2 regions of the Arthrobacter sp. 05T444 genome follow, and region 2 is predicted to be linked to the other one. Evidence: riboswitches for the same ligand, from Rfam matches in the RefSeq annotation. Region 2 holds a riboswitch; the other holds the start of a gene.
The links. Region 2 has a riboswitch for cyclic di-AMP ahead of AC1DD3_RS15675 (C40 family peptidase). Riboswitches for the same ligand answer to the same signal wherever they lie in the genome.
Positions count from the first base shown of each region.

Region 1: it holds a riboswitch for cyclic di-AMP, as region 2 does, so the genes downstream of both, AC1DD3_RS08615 (aggregation-promoting factor C-terminal-like domain-containing protein) here and AC1DD3_RS15675 (C40 family peptidase) in region 2, are expected to answer to the same signal.

Region 1 is NZ_JBFTKK010000007.1:9,619-17,168, reverse strand. It holds gene AC1DD3_RS08630 (ArnT family glycosyltransferase) at 1-498, opposite strand, end outside; gene AC1DD3_RS08625 (glycosyltransferase family 39 protein) at 505-2,532, opposite strand; gene AC1DD3_RS08620 (bifunctional glycosyltransferase family 2/GtrA family protein) at 2,529-3,935, opposite strand; gene AC1DD3_RS08615 (aggregation-promoting factor C-terminal-like domain-containing protein) at 4,161-4,979, opposite strand; cyclic di-AMP (ydaO/yuaA leader) riboswitch at 4,985-5,148, opposite strand; gene AC1DD3_RS08610 (HAMP domain-containing sensor histidine kinase) at 5,243-6,790, opposite strand; gene AC1DD3_RS08605 (response regulator transcription factor) at 6,794-7,534, opposite strand.
Region 2 is NZ_JBFTKK010000016.1:60,819-68,368, forward strand. It holds gene AC1DD3_RS15640 (alpha-mannosidase) at 1-329, opposite strand, end outside; gene fdhD (formate dehydrogenase accessory sulfurtransferase FdhD) at 502-1,374, opposite strand; gene AC1DD3_RS15650 (molybdopterin molybdotransferase MoeA) at 1,462-2,991, opposite strand; gene AC1DD3_RS15655 (DUF6457 domain-containing protein) at 2,988-3,338, opposite strand; gene mobA (molybdenum cofactor guanylyltransferase) at 3,385-4,056, opposite strand; gene AC1DD3_RS15665 (HNH endonuclease) at 4,081-4,581, opposite strand; gene AC1DD3_RS15670 (NlpC/P60 family protein) at 4,804-5,580, opposite strand; gene AC1DD3_RS15675 (C40 family peptidase) at 5,681-6,361, opposite strand; cyclic di-AMP (ydaO/yuaA leader) riboswitch at 6,432-6,590, opposite strand; gene AC1DD3_RS15680 (M23 family metallopeptidase) at 6,740-7,550, opposite strand, start outside.

The DNA of each region.
Region 1 (7,550 bases), on a different contig from region 2:
CGCCATAACGGCGCCCGCCAGCAGGCCGCCGCAGTGGGCGGGCCGGTCATCGCCGGTGGCGGGTGCGGCGGCGCGGCGCACCGCAAGGTACACGAGCCAGACCGTCGCCACCCCCATCAGGGCCTGCGGCACCAGGATGCTCCAGGAGTTCAGTCCGAACAGCCTGACGGACAGGCCCATAATCCAGAGGGCTGCTGGCGGTTTGTCCACCGTGATGGCGTTGGCGGAATCGGAGGAGCCGAAGAACCACGCCGCCCAGTCCTGTGAGCCGGCCTGCGCCGCGGCCGAGTAGAAAGCATTGGCCCAGCCCGAAGCTCCCAGGTTCCACAGGTAGAGGACGGCAGTACCCAGCAGGAGCCCGGCAAGCTCGAGGCGGCTCCGCAGCTGGGCGGGCGGCCCGGTTTCCGCTGGTTGCCCGGCACCTGCGGATTGTCTGGCCACGCCGGGTGCCGTGGAACCGGGGCGCCGGAAGCTAAGGCGGGAAATGGTGTTGGTCATGACGGCCTACTCGCTCAGCTTGTACACGGTGGAAGTGCCCACGGTCTGGGCGTCAAAGTTGGCGGCTACCCAGGTGGCAACCTCGGAGTTCCCCCCGCGCATGCCGCCTCCGCGCATGCCGCCCATGCCTCCGCCGGAGATGAAGTAACCGATCTCGCCCTTGGCCACCATTTCCTGGAACTGCGCCAGGGTGGGGTACGGGTCGCCGCCGTTCCAGCCGCCCAGGGCAATGACGTTGGTGCCCGTCGCCAGCTCCAGGCTCGCGGCCTGACTGGCCCCCGAGACGATTCCTGACCACTTCGCGGTGCTCGACTTGAGAAGCGCGGTGAGCTCGGAGCCGGCCGATCCGGCGCCGTCGGCCACGCCTGCCGGGCCGCCCTGCCCTCCGTTGATGCCCGCACCGCCGGCGATGTCCGCCCTGCCCGTCTGGCCTCCGGGACCGCCCATGGCGGACGCGGTGGGTCCCGACGTCGGAATGGAACCGGAGTGGGGCTGGGCGGCGGTGGCGAAGGTCCAGGCCGTGCTGCCGAGCCCGCCCGCCAGCAGCGAAACGACCACAACACCGGCCGCCGCAGACTTGCGCAGCCGTGCGGAAACGTTCTGGAGCGAGTCGAGCCGCAGCGCCAGCGCTGCCGCCGCCAGCACGCCGAGGACAACTGCGGCCGGCCTGAGCCAGGGCAGCCAGGACGCGTCGCGGCCCAACAGCACTGCGGACCAAACGGAGGCCGTCAGGACTGTTGCGGCCAGAACGGTCCTGGCTGGCCAGTAGGACCGCCCGCGCCACAGTTCAACGGAACCGATTCCCACCAGCGCCGCGATGGACGGTGCCAGCGCCACAACGTAGTAGGGATGGACCGTTCCTCCCATGAAGCTCAGGATTCCAGCCGTCACCAGCAGCCAGCCGCCCCACAGCATCAGGGCCGCCCGGGTCCGGGAGGTGCGGGTCTCGCGGCGTGTGAACCAGAGGCCCGCAACGAGCAGGATCAGCGCAGCCGGAAGCAGCCAGGACACCTCGCCCCCGAAGCTGCCACCAAACATCCGTGTAATGCCGGCCGCTCCGCCGAAGCCCACGTTGCCGGACATGCCGCCGCCGGCGCCTGGGGCGGTTCCGCCGCCGGGCGTGCCCCCTCCCGAACCGGTGATGCGGCCCAAACCGTTGTAGCCGAACGTGAGTTCCAGGAAGCTGTTGTTTTCCGAGCCCGCCATGTAAGGACGTGCTGAGGCGGGCGTGAGCTGGAACAGCGCGATGTAGCTGCCCGCGACGAGGACGATACCGCCGGCAGCCGCCAGCAGATGCAGCACCCGCCGGCCCAGGGTGGTGGGCGCGGCCCAGACGTAAGCCAGCGCGAGGCAGGGCACAATCAGGAAGCCCTGCAGCATCTTGGTCAGGAACGCGAGTCCGATCACGGCACCGGCCACGGCCAGCCACTTCCAGCCGGCCTTTTCGATGGCGCGGGTGGTGAAATATGCTGCCAGCACCAGGCACAGCGTTAGCAGGGCGTCCGGGTTGTTGAACCTGAACATCAGCGCGGCCACGGGGGTCAGGGCCAGTGCACCGCCGGCCAGCAGCCCGGCGGCCGGACCGGACACACGCTTCACGGTCAGGTAGAGAAGCCCGACGGCGGCCACACCCATGAGTGCCTGCGGCACCAGCATGCTAAGCGGCGAGAAGCCGAAGATCCGCCCGGCCAGGGCAGGAATCCAGAGTGCCGCCGGCGGCTTGTCCACGGTGATCGCGTTCCCGGCATCGAGGGAGCCGAACACTAAGGCGGTCCAGTCCTTGGTGCCGGCCTGGATGGCCGCGGCATAGAACGAGTTGGCGTATCCGGTGGCTTCGAGGTTCCAGAGATACAGGACCGCCGAGAAGGCCAGCAGCAGCGCGGCTGACGGTCGGACCCAGCGGGACTGGTTTCCCGTCAGCAGGGAATGAAGGCGTGAACGCGACACCGGCGTCTGCCCGGAGACGCCCCGTTCCTGTTCTGCGCCGGATTCGGCCTCCGTGCGGTGCTCTGCACGGCTCACTGTGGTGGTCATTTGCTTGCCTCTTCTTCAGCGGTCTTGGAGTCTGTGGCGGCGGAAGCCTGGTGCACCGGCGGCGACTGCCGCCGTCGGAACACCCATAGCCTGAACAGCAGGAACTTCACCGCCGTGGCGGCGAGGTTGGCCGCGGTGACGGTGACCAGCTCAAGCCAGCGGTCCGGCGTCGTGCTTCCATGGACGAGGACGAGCGCCCCGGAGGTGAGGGCCCAACCGATCCCGAAGACCAGAAGACCCTCAAAGTGATGGCGCGCAACGTCGCTGCCGCCGGCGATGCCGAAGGTGAAGCGCCGGTTGGCCGCGGTGTTGGCCACGGCCGTGGTGAGCAGGGCCAGGAAATTGGCGAGCTGCGGATCCATGAAATTGCGGCACAGGAAGAAGAGCAGCAGGTAGGCCAGGGTGGACGCTGCGCCGATGGTACCGAAGCGGACCAGCTGGCCGAACAGGCTGCCGCTGGGGCTCTGTTCCTGGCTGCGGGAGGCCGCGGGAAGGGGGCCGCGGGCCAGCGCACCGCGAAGCTCGGCGACGGGAATGCGCCCGGACACCATGTCCCTGCTGAGCCGGGCCATGCCGCGGACATCCGCGAGGGCGGTCTGGACGATGTCCACACTGGAATGCGGATCGTCCGTCCAGTCCACCGGAACTTCGTGGACGCGGAGCCCGCACTTTTCGGCCAGGACCAGGAGCTCGGTGTCGAAGAACCAGGCGTTGTCCACGGTGTGCGGCAGGATCTGTTGGGCGATGTCCGCCCGGATCGCTTTGAAACCGCACTGCGCATCGCTGAAGTGCGCCCCCATCACGGACTGGAGCAGGAAGTTGTAGCTGCGGGAGATGAACTCGCGCTTGGGCCCGCGGACCACCCTGGAATTGCGTGTCAGCCGCGTGCCGATGGCGAGGTCTGAGTGCCCGGAAATCAGCGGTGCCAGGAGGGGACCCAGAGCCGCGAGGTCGGTAGAGAGGTCCACATCCATATACGCCAGGACGGGTGACGGCGAGGCCAGCCACACTTTGCGGAGGGCGTTGCCGCGGCCCTTCTCCTCGAGGTGCACCACTGACACTTCTCGCAGCTCCCTGGCCACCCGCTCGGCGGTCTTGAGGGTGCCGTCCGTGCTCGCGTTGTCCGCCACGGTGATGCGGAACGGGTGCGGGAAGCTGCCCCGGAGATGCGCATGCAGCCGGCGCAGGCACTCCTCCAGGTCGCGTTCCTCGTTGTAGACGGGGATGGTCACGTCCAGCACGGGAACCGCGGCGGCGGTGTCGATGGGTGAGCGCCGCAGATGCCGTGCGCGGGCAACGGCCGGGCTGTGCCCGTCAGACGGCGCGGAGTGGACCCGCGCGGGCGGCTGGGGGTGCAGTGGAGGGTGCGGCTGGGTTCCTGAGGCCTGGTCTGTGAGGGTCATGCTTCAACAGTGGCGGGGCCTCATATGAGGGTTTTAGGGCGAAGCTGTGCGGGGGCTGTGGAAGTTTTGGCCCCTTGGAAGGGCGGCCGCCGCATTTCTGCACCGCTTCCCGGCCGCGCCCACGTGCAGGGACGCCGACGGCCCCCGGATCACGTGGATCCGGGGGCCGTCGAAAAACTCAAAGGGGTGCAGAAACGCGCGCTCCGCTTCCCACCGACTGGCGGCTTAGTACCAGTTGTTGGCGAGGTGGAAGTTCAGGGCGCTGCAGGGGGAGCCGTAGCGTTCCTTGACGTAGTCCAGGCCCCAGTTGATCTGCGTGCGGTAGTTGGTGCGGTAGTCCGGTCCGGCGCTCGCCATTTTCTCGGCAGGCAGGGACTGCACCACGCCGTAGGCGCCGCTGCTCGCGTTGGTGGCGGTGGTGCGCCATTCGGACTCCTTGGTCCAGAGCCTCTGCAGGCACTGCATCTGGTCCGCGGCCCAGCCGAAGGAGGACAGCTTGCTGGCTGCATAAGCCTGAGCGCCGGCGGGGTCATCCACCGCGGCAGGAGCAGCGGGCTTAGCCACCGGAGCGGCAGCCCGGACCGGGGCCACCTTGGCAGCCGGCACGGCAGCAGCCTTCGCCGGAGCAGCGGCGGGCTTGGCTGCCGTTGCCTTCGGGGCGGCCTTGGCAGCGGGAGCCTTCGCGGCGGCGGCCGGCTTGGCGGCGGACTGCGGGGCCAAAGCGGCTGATGTCGGCGCCGGCAGGGCGGAGATCAGCGTCTTGTCGAAGTTGAGCGTTGACGCCGCGTCGGCCGTGGCGGAGGCCGCTGCGGGGCTGGCTACCGGGGCAGCCTGCTCGGCGGCCTGGCTGGCCGCACCGACACCGATGAGCACGGCACACGCCGTGGTCACCACGGCCGCGCGGCGGCCGAATGACGGGATGTCAGCAGTGAGCCGGCCCCAGGCCGACATGGGCCGGACAGGTTCGGCGCGGTGGCGTGAAAGCTTCTGCCGGGACTGCGTGGAAGCGCGATCAGGGCGCGTTTGTACCTTGAATTCAGACATGGTGGATTGCCTCTCAACACCTGCGGAGTTAGCTGTCGGGTTCGGATGAGGTCATCCGGCCGCACGGCGATTCACGTGTCGGCTTCACCCCAAGGGCTTGATGCGGATTGCCCGGGACTCTGGTTCCCCCGCCTCTGCCTGGTCAAGCGGAATCCGGGAAGCGGCAGAGCTGGGCGTCCATCCGGATACGCGGCCCTGGTGGTGGCCGCACTCTATCGACCGTACAGGAGGCTCACGCTTAAGTCACATTTAGGTAACAGAGATCACGACGACGGCGCGTCGCCTTGTGCAGGCAGTCGGACCGCGAATTCGGTGCGGCCGGGCCGTGAGGAGACCTCCACCGTGCCGCCGTGGGCTTCCACGATCGACTGCACAATGGAAAGCCCCAGCCCGCTGGTTCCTTCGGCGGAAGCCTGCCCGGACGGGGCCGCCGTCTGGGCGCCCGGCGCCGCCGGCACGGGGGTCGCCCGGGCCGCGTCTGCGCGGGCAAAACGCGCGAAGACCCGGTCCACGAACTCCGCGGGGATGCCCGCGCCGTCGTCCGTCACGGTGATCACTGCACTGCCGTCGGCGGACCTCATGACTCCGGTGACCACCGTGGTGCCCGGCCCGGTGTGCTTGCGCGCGTTGGAGAGCAGGTTGACCAGCACCTGGTGAAGCTGTGAGGCGTCGCCGCGCACCACTACCGGCTCTTCGGGAAGTTCGAGGTGCCAGTTGCGGTCGGGCGCCATGACCTTTTCATCGCTAACTGTCTCGATCACCAGCTGCGTGAGGTCCACGTCGCTGAGCTTTAGCGGTTGCCCCTCGTCAAGCCGCGCGAGCAGCAGGAGGTCCTCCACCAGCGTGGTCATCCGCACGGACTGGCTCTGGACGCGGGCGAGGGAGCGCTGGCCGTCGGGCGTGAACTTCTCGGTCATGCGCATCAGCTCGGTGTAGCCGCGGATGGCCGTGAGCGGCGTGCGGAGCTCGTGCGACGCGTCGGCCACGAACTGGCGGACCTTCATTTCGCTCTCCTGCCGCGCCTCGAGGGCATTGGACACGTTGTCCAGCATGAGGTTGAGGGCATGGCCTACGCTGCCCACTTCCGTTCCGCGGTGGGCGTTCGACGGCGGGACGCGGACGGCGAGTGCCACCTCACCGGCGTCGAGGGGCAGGCGGGAAACCTGCGTGGCCACCTCCGAGAGCTGTTCGAGCGGCTTCATGGTGCGGCGGATGAGCACGGTTCCGGCGAGGCCGATGAGGACGAGGCCACCCAGCGACACCAAGGTGATGGTCACAACAAGGGACGTCAGGGTGTTCTGCTTTTCGGTGAGGGGAAGCCCGGTCACCATGACGTCGCCATAGGGCGACTGGGCGGCAACCAGCCGGTAGGCCCCCGTGGACAGGGTGCGGTCAACGGGGACGCCGTCGCGGCGCAGGCCCAAAAGAACCTGGTCGTCTGCCGCCGACAGTGTCTTGCGGGTGAGATCGGCGGCCAGGAAACCAGCACTGCTGACCTCGCCGTCCTGGATCCTGGCTGCTATGGTGCCGACGCGTTGGCCCCTGCCTTCGAGGGGATCGGGCTTATTGCCCGATCCGCCGAGCGGGGGACGGCCAAAGTCCCGGGCCCTGTCAGCTGCGCCGGTGAGTTGATCGTCGAGCTGGCGGGTGAGGAACGAGTCCATGCTGGCGTAGCTGAACAGGCCCACCGCGGCGCAGATGGCCACGAGCAGCGCCATGGCAACGAGGACCAGCCGGGTGCGGAGATGCCAGGTGCCGGGCTTCAGCACGCTGCGGCGCGGCGTTCGGGTGGCTCCGGAAAGGCTTGTCACGGCCTAGTCTGCCGGTTTGATGACGTAGCCCGCTCCGCGGACCGTGTGGATCATCGGCGGGTGCACGGCATCCACCTTTTTGCGCAGGTACGAGATGTAGAGCTCGACGATGTTGGCCTGGCCCCCGAAGTCGTAGTTCCAGACACGGTCCAGGATCTGGGCCTTGCTCACCACCCGCTTGGGGTTTTCCATGAGGTAGCGCAGCAGCTCGAACTGGGTGGCCGTGAGCTGGAGTTCGTCACCGGCGCGGGTGACTTCACGGGTGTCCAGGTTCAGGACCAGGTCTCCCACCACGAGTTCCGCAGAGTCCATCGCCGCCACGCCGGAGCGCTGCACGAGGCGGTGAAGGCGCAGCAGGACTTCCTCCATGCTGAAGGGCTTGGTGACGTAGTCGTCGCCGCCGGCAGCGAGGCCCACGATGCGGTCCTGTACTGCGTCCTTGGCGGTCAGGAACAGCGCCGGCACTTCCGGTGCGAAGGCACGGATCCTGCCGAGCAGCTCAACGCCGTCGAAGCCGGGAAGCATCACATCCAACACGAGGACGTCCGGGCGGAACTCCTTGGCGAGCTTGACCGCCTCAGGGCCGTCGGCCGCAACGGCAACGGACCAGCCCGCCATGCGCAGTCCCATGCTCATGAGCTCGGACAGGCTGGGTTCGTCGTCGACCACCAGGGCACGGATGGGGGAGCCGTCCGGATGGGTGAGCTGGGGAAGGTTGTTGGTCATGGAGTGCGAAGTGGCCATGGGACAACTCTCCGTT
Region 2 (7,550 bases):
GCGGTTCCTTCGCACTGGAATCCGGGGATCTCGGTAGTGAACCCCAGGTCCACCACCATCTCCACCTCGGTCTCTGGTGCCGTGCCCCAGGAGTCGGGAACCTCGCCTTGGAGCCGCAGCCATTTGGTGCCCCAGGGGCGGCCCCAGGCGGCACCGTGTTCCTGTGGCACGAAGTCCTGGCGCAGGGCCTGCGTCACAGGGACGGGTTCATCCGGAACGTCCCAACTGCTGAGTGCCAGGGGTACACTTCGCGAGTAGATCGCGGGGGTGATCCGCTCCCGCAGGAAGCGGTCGAGGCGGACTTCCGTGATCCGGCGGTCGTCGTGCAATGTATTCCTCTTTAATGCTTTAAGCCGGTGCGTCCTGTGCCGGCTTCCTCGCGGGCCTGGGCGTCACGCAGCTGATGTCCGGGCAGGTTCGCTGCCGTGAAAGAGCGGATCGTGTCCATTCGATGGATAAAATCTACTGCGTCAGAGGGAAATAACCAAGGGTCCGCACCCACTACCGCGGCAGCGGCGCAGGCAGGGAAATCCGCTCGGCACCGGCATAGACGTTAAGGCTGCTCCCCCGGCTGAAACCGGCTAGGGTCACCCCGCTGGACTCCGCGAGCTCGACGGCAAGGCTGGAGGGGGCGCTGACCGCGGCCAGTACCGGAATGCCCGCCAGGGCAGCTTTTTGCACGAGCTCAAAGGACGCACGGCCGGATACCTGGAGCACCGTTCCGGACAGTGGCAGGCGACGCTCGCGCAACCCCCATCCGACGACCTTGTCCACTGCGTTGTGCCGGCCCACGTCCTCGCGCAGGCACAGCAGCCTGGCACCGCCGTCGTCGTCGACACTGAAAAGACCTGCCGCGTGGACTCCGCCGGTGGCGTCAAATACCGTCTGCGCTTCCCTCAGCAGGTCCGGAAGGGAGGCGAGGGTTCCTACCGGGACCGTCAGCTGGTCCTCAGCGGCGCTGAAGTGCGAGGACTTCCGGACCGACTCGATTGAGTCGGTCCCGCAGATCCCGCAGGAACTGGACGTGTACACATGGCGTCCAGTGTCCGGCAACACCACATCCGGCCGGAGCTGGGCTTCCACCACGTTGAAGGTCTGGACGCCGTTTTCATCCTCGCCGGCACAGAACCTCAGCGAGATCAGCTGCTCAGGGCTCCAGATGACGCCCTCGGACACCAGGAACCCTGCCACGAGGTCGAAGTCGTCCCCCGGCGTCCGCATCGTCACGGAGAAGGAAAGACTGCCGAGCCGGATCTCCAGCGGTTCCTCCACTGCCAGGACATCCTCACGGTGCCGCACCGGAAATTCGAGGGAAGCCGGCGAGCCGTCCAGGACGTACCGGTGGATCTTGCGCCGTTGCGTCACGCGTCCCATCGGGTCACCCCGTATGCCAGCCTGTTCATGCCTCCATCATTGCAAGTCAAGGTCAGGGATACCAACGCCGTCCGTTCTGCTTGGAATTCAGTCCAGGAGCGCGCTCCAGTCCACGGGGCCGCTATTCGCCGGCGGCTTGGCCGAGGACCGGTTTCCGGTCTTGCGCGGCGGGGTTTTAGGCTTGGAACCGGCCGACGTGGGCTGAGGGATGGCTGGGCCCCATGGCAGCGCGAACGCAGGGACGGCCTCGCCCAACTGCACGCCGTGGGGCGGAACCACCATGACGCCGTCCGCTGAGGCCAGGCCCCGCATCATGCCAGGGCCGGTGTGCGGCGCAGGCGAGGCCATGCCGTAAAGGAGCCGGAACGGCATGAGCCGGGTCCGGCCGGGGTCGGGATCGATCATCGCTCCACACGGCACTTCCTGCACAGGCGGAATGGCTCCGTGGCCCAGGGCCGCGAGAAGCGGCGCCCCTACCGTAGACAGCGCCATCATGGCAGCGAGCGGGTTTCCGGGCAGCCCCAGCACGAAGCGCCCGTCCGGAAGCTCGGCCAGGACAGCGGGGTGGCCCGGACGCATGGCCACCCCGTCGATCACGAGCCGGCCGCCGAGTTCAGCCACCGCCCGCCTGAAGTGGTCGGTTCCGGATTTCCCGGTGCCTCCGGTGGTGATGACGACGTCGGGGGGAAGGCCTGCCCCTGATGCCTCGCCGGGGAGGCCGTCCGGCTCGGCACCTGGGCCCTCGTCCTCCAGTGCCTCCAGCCATTCGCTGTAACTGTCGCCAATTCTTACCTGCGCGGCGCAGATGCCGCCCAGCATCCCCACCACTGAAGCCAGTTGCGGGCCAAAGGTGTCGCGCACCTTTCCCGGTTCAGGGATGCCGTGATCCACCACCTCGGAGCCCGTCAGCAGCAGCTTCACCACGGGTTTTCCCAAGACCGGCACGTCGTCGTAGCCGGCGAGGGCGGCAAGTGCCAGATGGGCGGGATTCAGCAGGATGCCGGCTTTGACCAGCACCTCGTCGGCTGTGGCTTCCTCCCCTGCCTTGCGGATGTGCTGCCCGTTCCGGGGTTCCCCGGGACGGGCGGTTCCGCCCGCCGCCAGCACGGGCAGACCCTCGTCATCCGTGGATATGACGCCGCTTTCACTGCGCAGCACAGCCTTGGCTCCGGGCGGAAGGAGTCCGCCGGTCACGATGACGCTGGCCTGGTGCGGGGCCAGCCGAAGCCCGGGTTCGGCAAGGATCCAGGGACCGGTGCCGTTGACGGCCCATCCGTCCATGGCCGAGGACGCGTAATGGGGCATGTCCTGCAGCGCCGTGATGTCGGCAGCCAGTGTCCGGCCCAGTGCCTCACGGAGGGGAACCGGGGCAGCCGGGATCGGGGCGGCGCAATCAAAGGCGGCCTGCCGCGCTTCCTCCCAGGTGTGCGCCAGGTGTTTCCCGGGGGCGGCGTCCTTGGCCTCGGCACCGCTTTCGGCGGAATTGTCCGGGGACAGGGTTCCAGTCCCGGAAGTCCCCCGGGAGGGAGTTACGTTTCCGGCGGCGGCGCTGTCCTCGGCGGGGGCGGCGGCCGGCTCCATGGCATCGGCAGTTGGATGTCCGGGGGCGGCGGTCATTCCCCCGGTGTCCCGCTGGGAGCCGGAACGTCTGTGGAGGTGCCCACCGCCGGTGAGACGGAGTCCTCCCCTTGCTCTTCGGCCGCGTACACCTTTGTGACGGAACGGGCGACGTCCATTGCCGCTTTCATGGAGGTGGAATCCGGGGCCTGGCCCGAACCGGACGCAAGACCCGCAGCAAACCCGGCTATGAATGTGGTCAGCGGCGCCGCTGGCCGCACCACCGAGTGGGCGGCCACTCCGGCAAGCGACAGCACTTCATTGACATCCACCTGCACGTCTTCGAGCTCGAAGGCCCGGAGCAGCAGCCGGCACCACTCCTCAAGCGTTTCGTCCTGGCTTTTCATGCCTGCCTCCAAACTCAAACTGCGGCTGCGACGTTCCGGGCCGGGCTCATCGTCCCTGCCCTTCGACTCCTAATGCGGCGGCATCATCCCAGGTATCCACATCATCTGTGGAGCCGGCGGGGACGGTGACAGCCTGTACGTCAAGCCTAGCAAGGAGAGCGAAAACTGACCCGTGATCCAGGGTGTTCCGTGCGGCTGCATCGTCCACGGCGCGTTTTAGCGCAGCCGTGCTGTAAAAGCCGGCCAGCGGCTGGCGGCGTCCGTCTCCGGATGCGGCCATGACGCCATCTTTTCCCTGGGAGGCACGCGCGGCATCTCCGGGGGCCGCAGCCCGGAGAGCGTCCAGAAGAGCATGGACGGCATCTTGCGCGCGCGGCATGTCACACGCGAGGACCAGGGTCAGTGTTGCGGCCTGTGTCTCTGTGCCTTCCAGTCTTCCAGCGGTTCCAGCGTCCGGTGCCGGGTCCGGCCGCTGCAGCCGGTCCAGGCCTGCGGCGATCGCCGCAGCAGGCCCGGCGAAGGGCGGATCCTCGCGGCAGTTCAGCACGCCGGGCGGAAGGTTCGTGTCCGGGCCCACCACCACAATCCGGCGGGCACCACGGGCAGCCGCGATGGACCGGCTAAGGAGGCTCTCGCCGTCGTATGTCAGCTCAGACTTGGGCGAGCCGCCAAGCCGCGAGGAGCGGCCGCCGGCAAGGATTATTGCGTCGAATTCCACATCCCCAGCGTAGTGCCGGGCAGGTTACGCGGCGGTCTCCGGAAGCAGGAACGGATCCCACGCCGGCGTGGGCTTCTCCAGTTCCTTGATCTGCCAGATGGTGCCTACGGGCGGCGCCGGGGCGAACCGCAGCTTCCAGCCCATTTCAGCAGGCGTGTGGTCTCCCTTGACGTTATTACAGCGGAGGCAGGCCGCCACGAGGTTCTCCCATGAATCGGCACCGCCCCGCGATTTTGGCTGGACATGGTCAATGGTGTGGGCTGCCTTGCCGCAGTAGGCACACCGGTGCCCGTCCCTGCGAAGGACGCCACGCCGGCTGACGGCGGTGATCATGTTGTAGCGCGGCCGGATGTAGCGGTTAAGGAGGATCACGGACGGGCGGCCCATGATGTCCTGCGGCCCGACGACAGGATCGTCGCCTTCGGCCACCACGCTAGCTTTTCCAGTGAGCACAAGGACCAGCGCCCGGCGGAAGGTCACAACCGCCAGCGGTTCATATCCAGCATTCAGAACGAGAGTGCGCATGCACATACCTCTTCACGGCCGCACCCGGCAGAGGCGCGAGGGCCGGCTGCCCTCTGCATGTCCGGGCTATGGATCGACACCACAAGAGTAAACACTCAAGGGGCGGATCGGCGAATCGGCGGAATGCACTCTGACGCCGTGTCGGCATGGCAACCGGGCCTACGGGCATGCAAAAGGACCCCTGCCGCAGTGGCAGGGGTCCTTTTCTAAGCCTTGGTAGTCTTAGCCGCCGACGCGGATGAAGACCGGGCCGGAGCCGACGTTTACGCTGAACAGTGCGGTGGTTCCGCCGTTCCAGCCGCCGTGGACAGCCTGGCCGTTGCCGACGTAGACAGCGATGTGGGCCATGCCCATGCCGCCGTTTTCGTAGTAGGCAAGGTCGCCCGGCTGGGCTTCAGCAGCGCTGACGGTGCGGCCGAGGGACAGGTAGCCTGCCGGCCAGCCGTGGTAGTTGATGCCCACGGCGGCCAGGGAGTTGGTGGCCAGCGCGGTGCAGTCCTGTGAAACACCCAGCTGCGCGTAAGCAGCAGCGGCGATCGAAGCGCCCATGCCGCTTCCGGAAGCGGTCTTGGCGGCGGCAGGAGCGGCCGGAGCAGCCTCAACGGCAGCGGCGGTCTTTACTGCCGGAGCAGCCTCGACGGCGGGAGCAGCTTCCTGCACCTGAACGACGGGCTTGGGTGCCTCGACGACGGGAGCGGCCGTGGTGGAAACAGCCGGCTTCTCGTAGGAGATGGCGATGCTGGACGCAGCGGAAATGGTTGCCGGAGCAACGGACTGCACTTCCAGGGCGGAAACAGGAACCGATTCACGCTGAACGTTGGTCTCGGCAGCGTTTGCAGCGATACCGCTGGTCAGGACCAGGCCGGACGCGGCAGCGATAACTGCGGCCTGGCGGCCCATGCCACCGGCGTTGTCGCCGACAGCCTTGGCGATGACAGCCAGCGAGTTGGTCTTGGTGACCTCGGCGCGGTGGCGTGCAATGGTCGCACGTGTAGTCATAAGTTTCTCTCTTTCGTGTTCCACGGACCGCGGTAGCAGGACGTGGCTTAGCGACGCGCCGGCATCTTGGGGGTAAGCCGGCGCGTCCCGAACGGGATTTTTAGCGAAGGGTGAAGAAGGAGGACGTGCCCGTGGCGGACGCAGCGTGCAGGATCGTTCCATCCGAAGGGTTCAGGGCGCTGATCATCATGCCGTTGCCAACGTAGATGCCCACGTGGGCGCCGCCGTTCTGCATGACCAGGTCGCCCGGAGCGGGTGTCGAGGTGGGCTTCATTGCAGTCCAGGCGTTGACGCGGGGAATGCTGATGCCTGCCTGCGCGTAAACCCACTGGGTGAAGCCGGAGCAGTCCCAGCCGTTAGGAGTGGTGCCACCCCAGACGTACGGGTGGCCGATACCGGTGTAGGCAATGGCCGCCAGCCCTGACGTTGCGGCGGCGGAGCCTGCGGCATCCACCAGCTTGCTCGCCTTGGCAGTAACGGTTTTGGCAGTATCGGTCGCACCATTGGCCGCGTCGTCGCTGGACTGCGCGGCCAGAGTCTCGATGACCGGCGCTGCCTCGGTGGTGACGGCAGGACGCTCGAAGGAGACAGTTGCGGTTGGTGCGGCGGTCACAGCAAGCTGCGTGGCCTGGGATCCGGACTCCGTGGAGGCGGAAACACCGATGTTGGTGTCGGCTGCGTTAGCCGGCATGCCAATGCTCAGGATGAGCCCTGAAGCAGCTGCGATAACAGCTGCCTGGCGACCTACTGTGCCGGCATTGGCGCTTACTGCCTTGGACACTGAGTCCAACGGGTTCGTACGAACCGTTTGCGCACGGTGGCGCGCAGAATTGTGGCGTGAAGACACGAAGGTAGCCTCTCCCAATGCCTACGAGGTGAGCTGTCGGATTCGGATGGGAGTCACCCGGCCGCGCCGCTTCCTGGGAAGCTTTGCGACTTAACCCCAAGGCCTTCTTGCGAAGACCAAAATTGGTTCCCCCGCCCCTGCCAGACGATGTCATGCGAACGGACCTTGAGCGGTGGCAGAGTTAGGCAATCCACTCAAAGGCGTCAACTTCGGAAAAGTTGACGCGGTTTAGACGGTACAGCAGTTCGGAGCGAATGTCACATTCAGGTCACGGCATGTCACAAGAATGCGAGAGTTCTCCATCGGTTTTACTTAAAGCCAGCCCAGGGGGTCAACGACTTCTCCGTTGACCATCACCTCGAAGTGGAGGTGGCAGCCCGTCGAGGCGCCGGTGGTCCCGCTGAGAGCGATTACGTCACCGCGGTTGACCTTCTGGCCGACGCGGACACTCGAAGAGGACAGGTGGTTATACGTGGTCTCGAGGCCGTTGCCGTGGTTGATCACAACCCTGTTGCCGCCCCCGTAGGGGTGCCAACCGGCGAAGGTGACCGTGCCGCTGGCCGCGGCGAACACCTGGGTTCCGCACTCGGCGGCAAAGTCCTGGCCCCGGTGAAATTCCCCGGAGCCCCCGGTGATCGGGCTGACGCGGTATCCGAACGGAGACGATTTGACCATGGTGGTCAGGGGCGCACCAAGGCTGCCCGCCGAGGCGGCGCGGGTGATGCTGCCGGCCGACTGTGCACTGAGGAGCTGCTTGAGCTTGCTGTCCGGGTCACCCTGGGTGGAGACGGACGTTCGGCTGAAGTCGATCTTTGCGGCCGCCTCAGCGGACACCTGCGGCTGGACACGGGAGGACAGCGCCGCGGCCCCGCCCTGGTCAGCGGTGGCCATGACCGGACTGGTTGCAGGAACCGTGACTGTCAGCAGGAGGCCTGTGGCAGCCAGTGCGACTCCGGCCTTCTGGCCCACTCCGCTTGCGGCTGCGAAGTCGGTGACCTGGCGGAACGGACTGCGGTGCCTCCGTGCTTCGCGCTGCGCATCCCGCGGACGCTCCCCTGCGAAGACTTCGGCGGCGCGCGGCTCCGCAGCGGGGCCGGCCGCGCGGCGGCGGCCCCGGGCATTC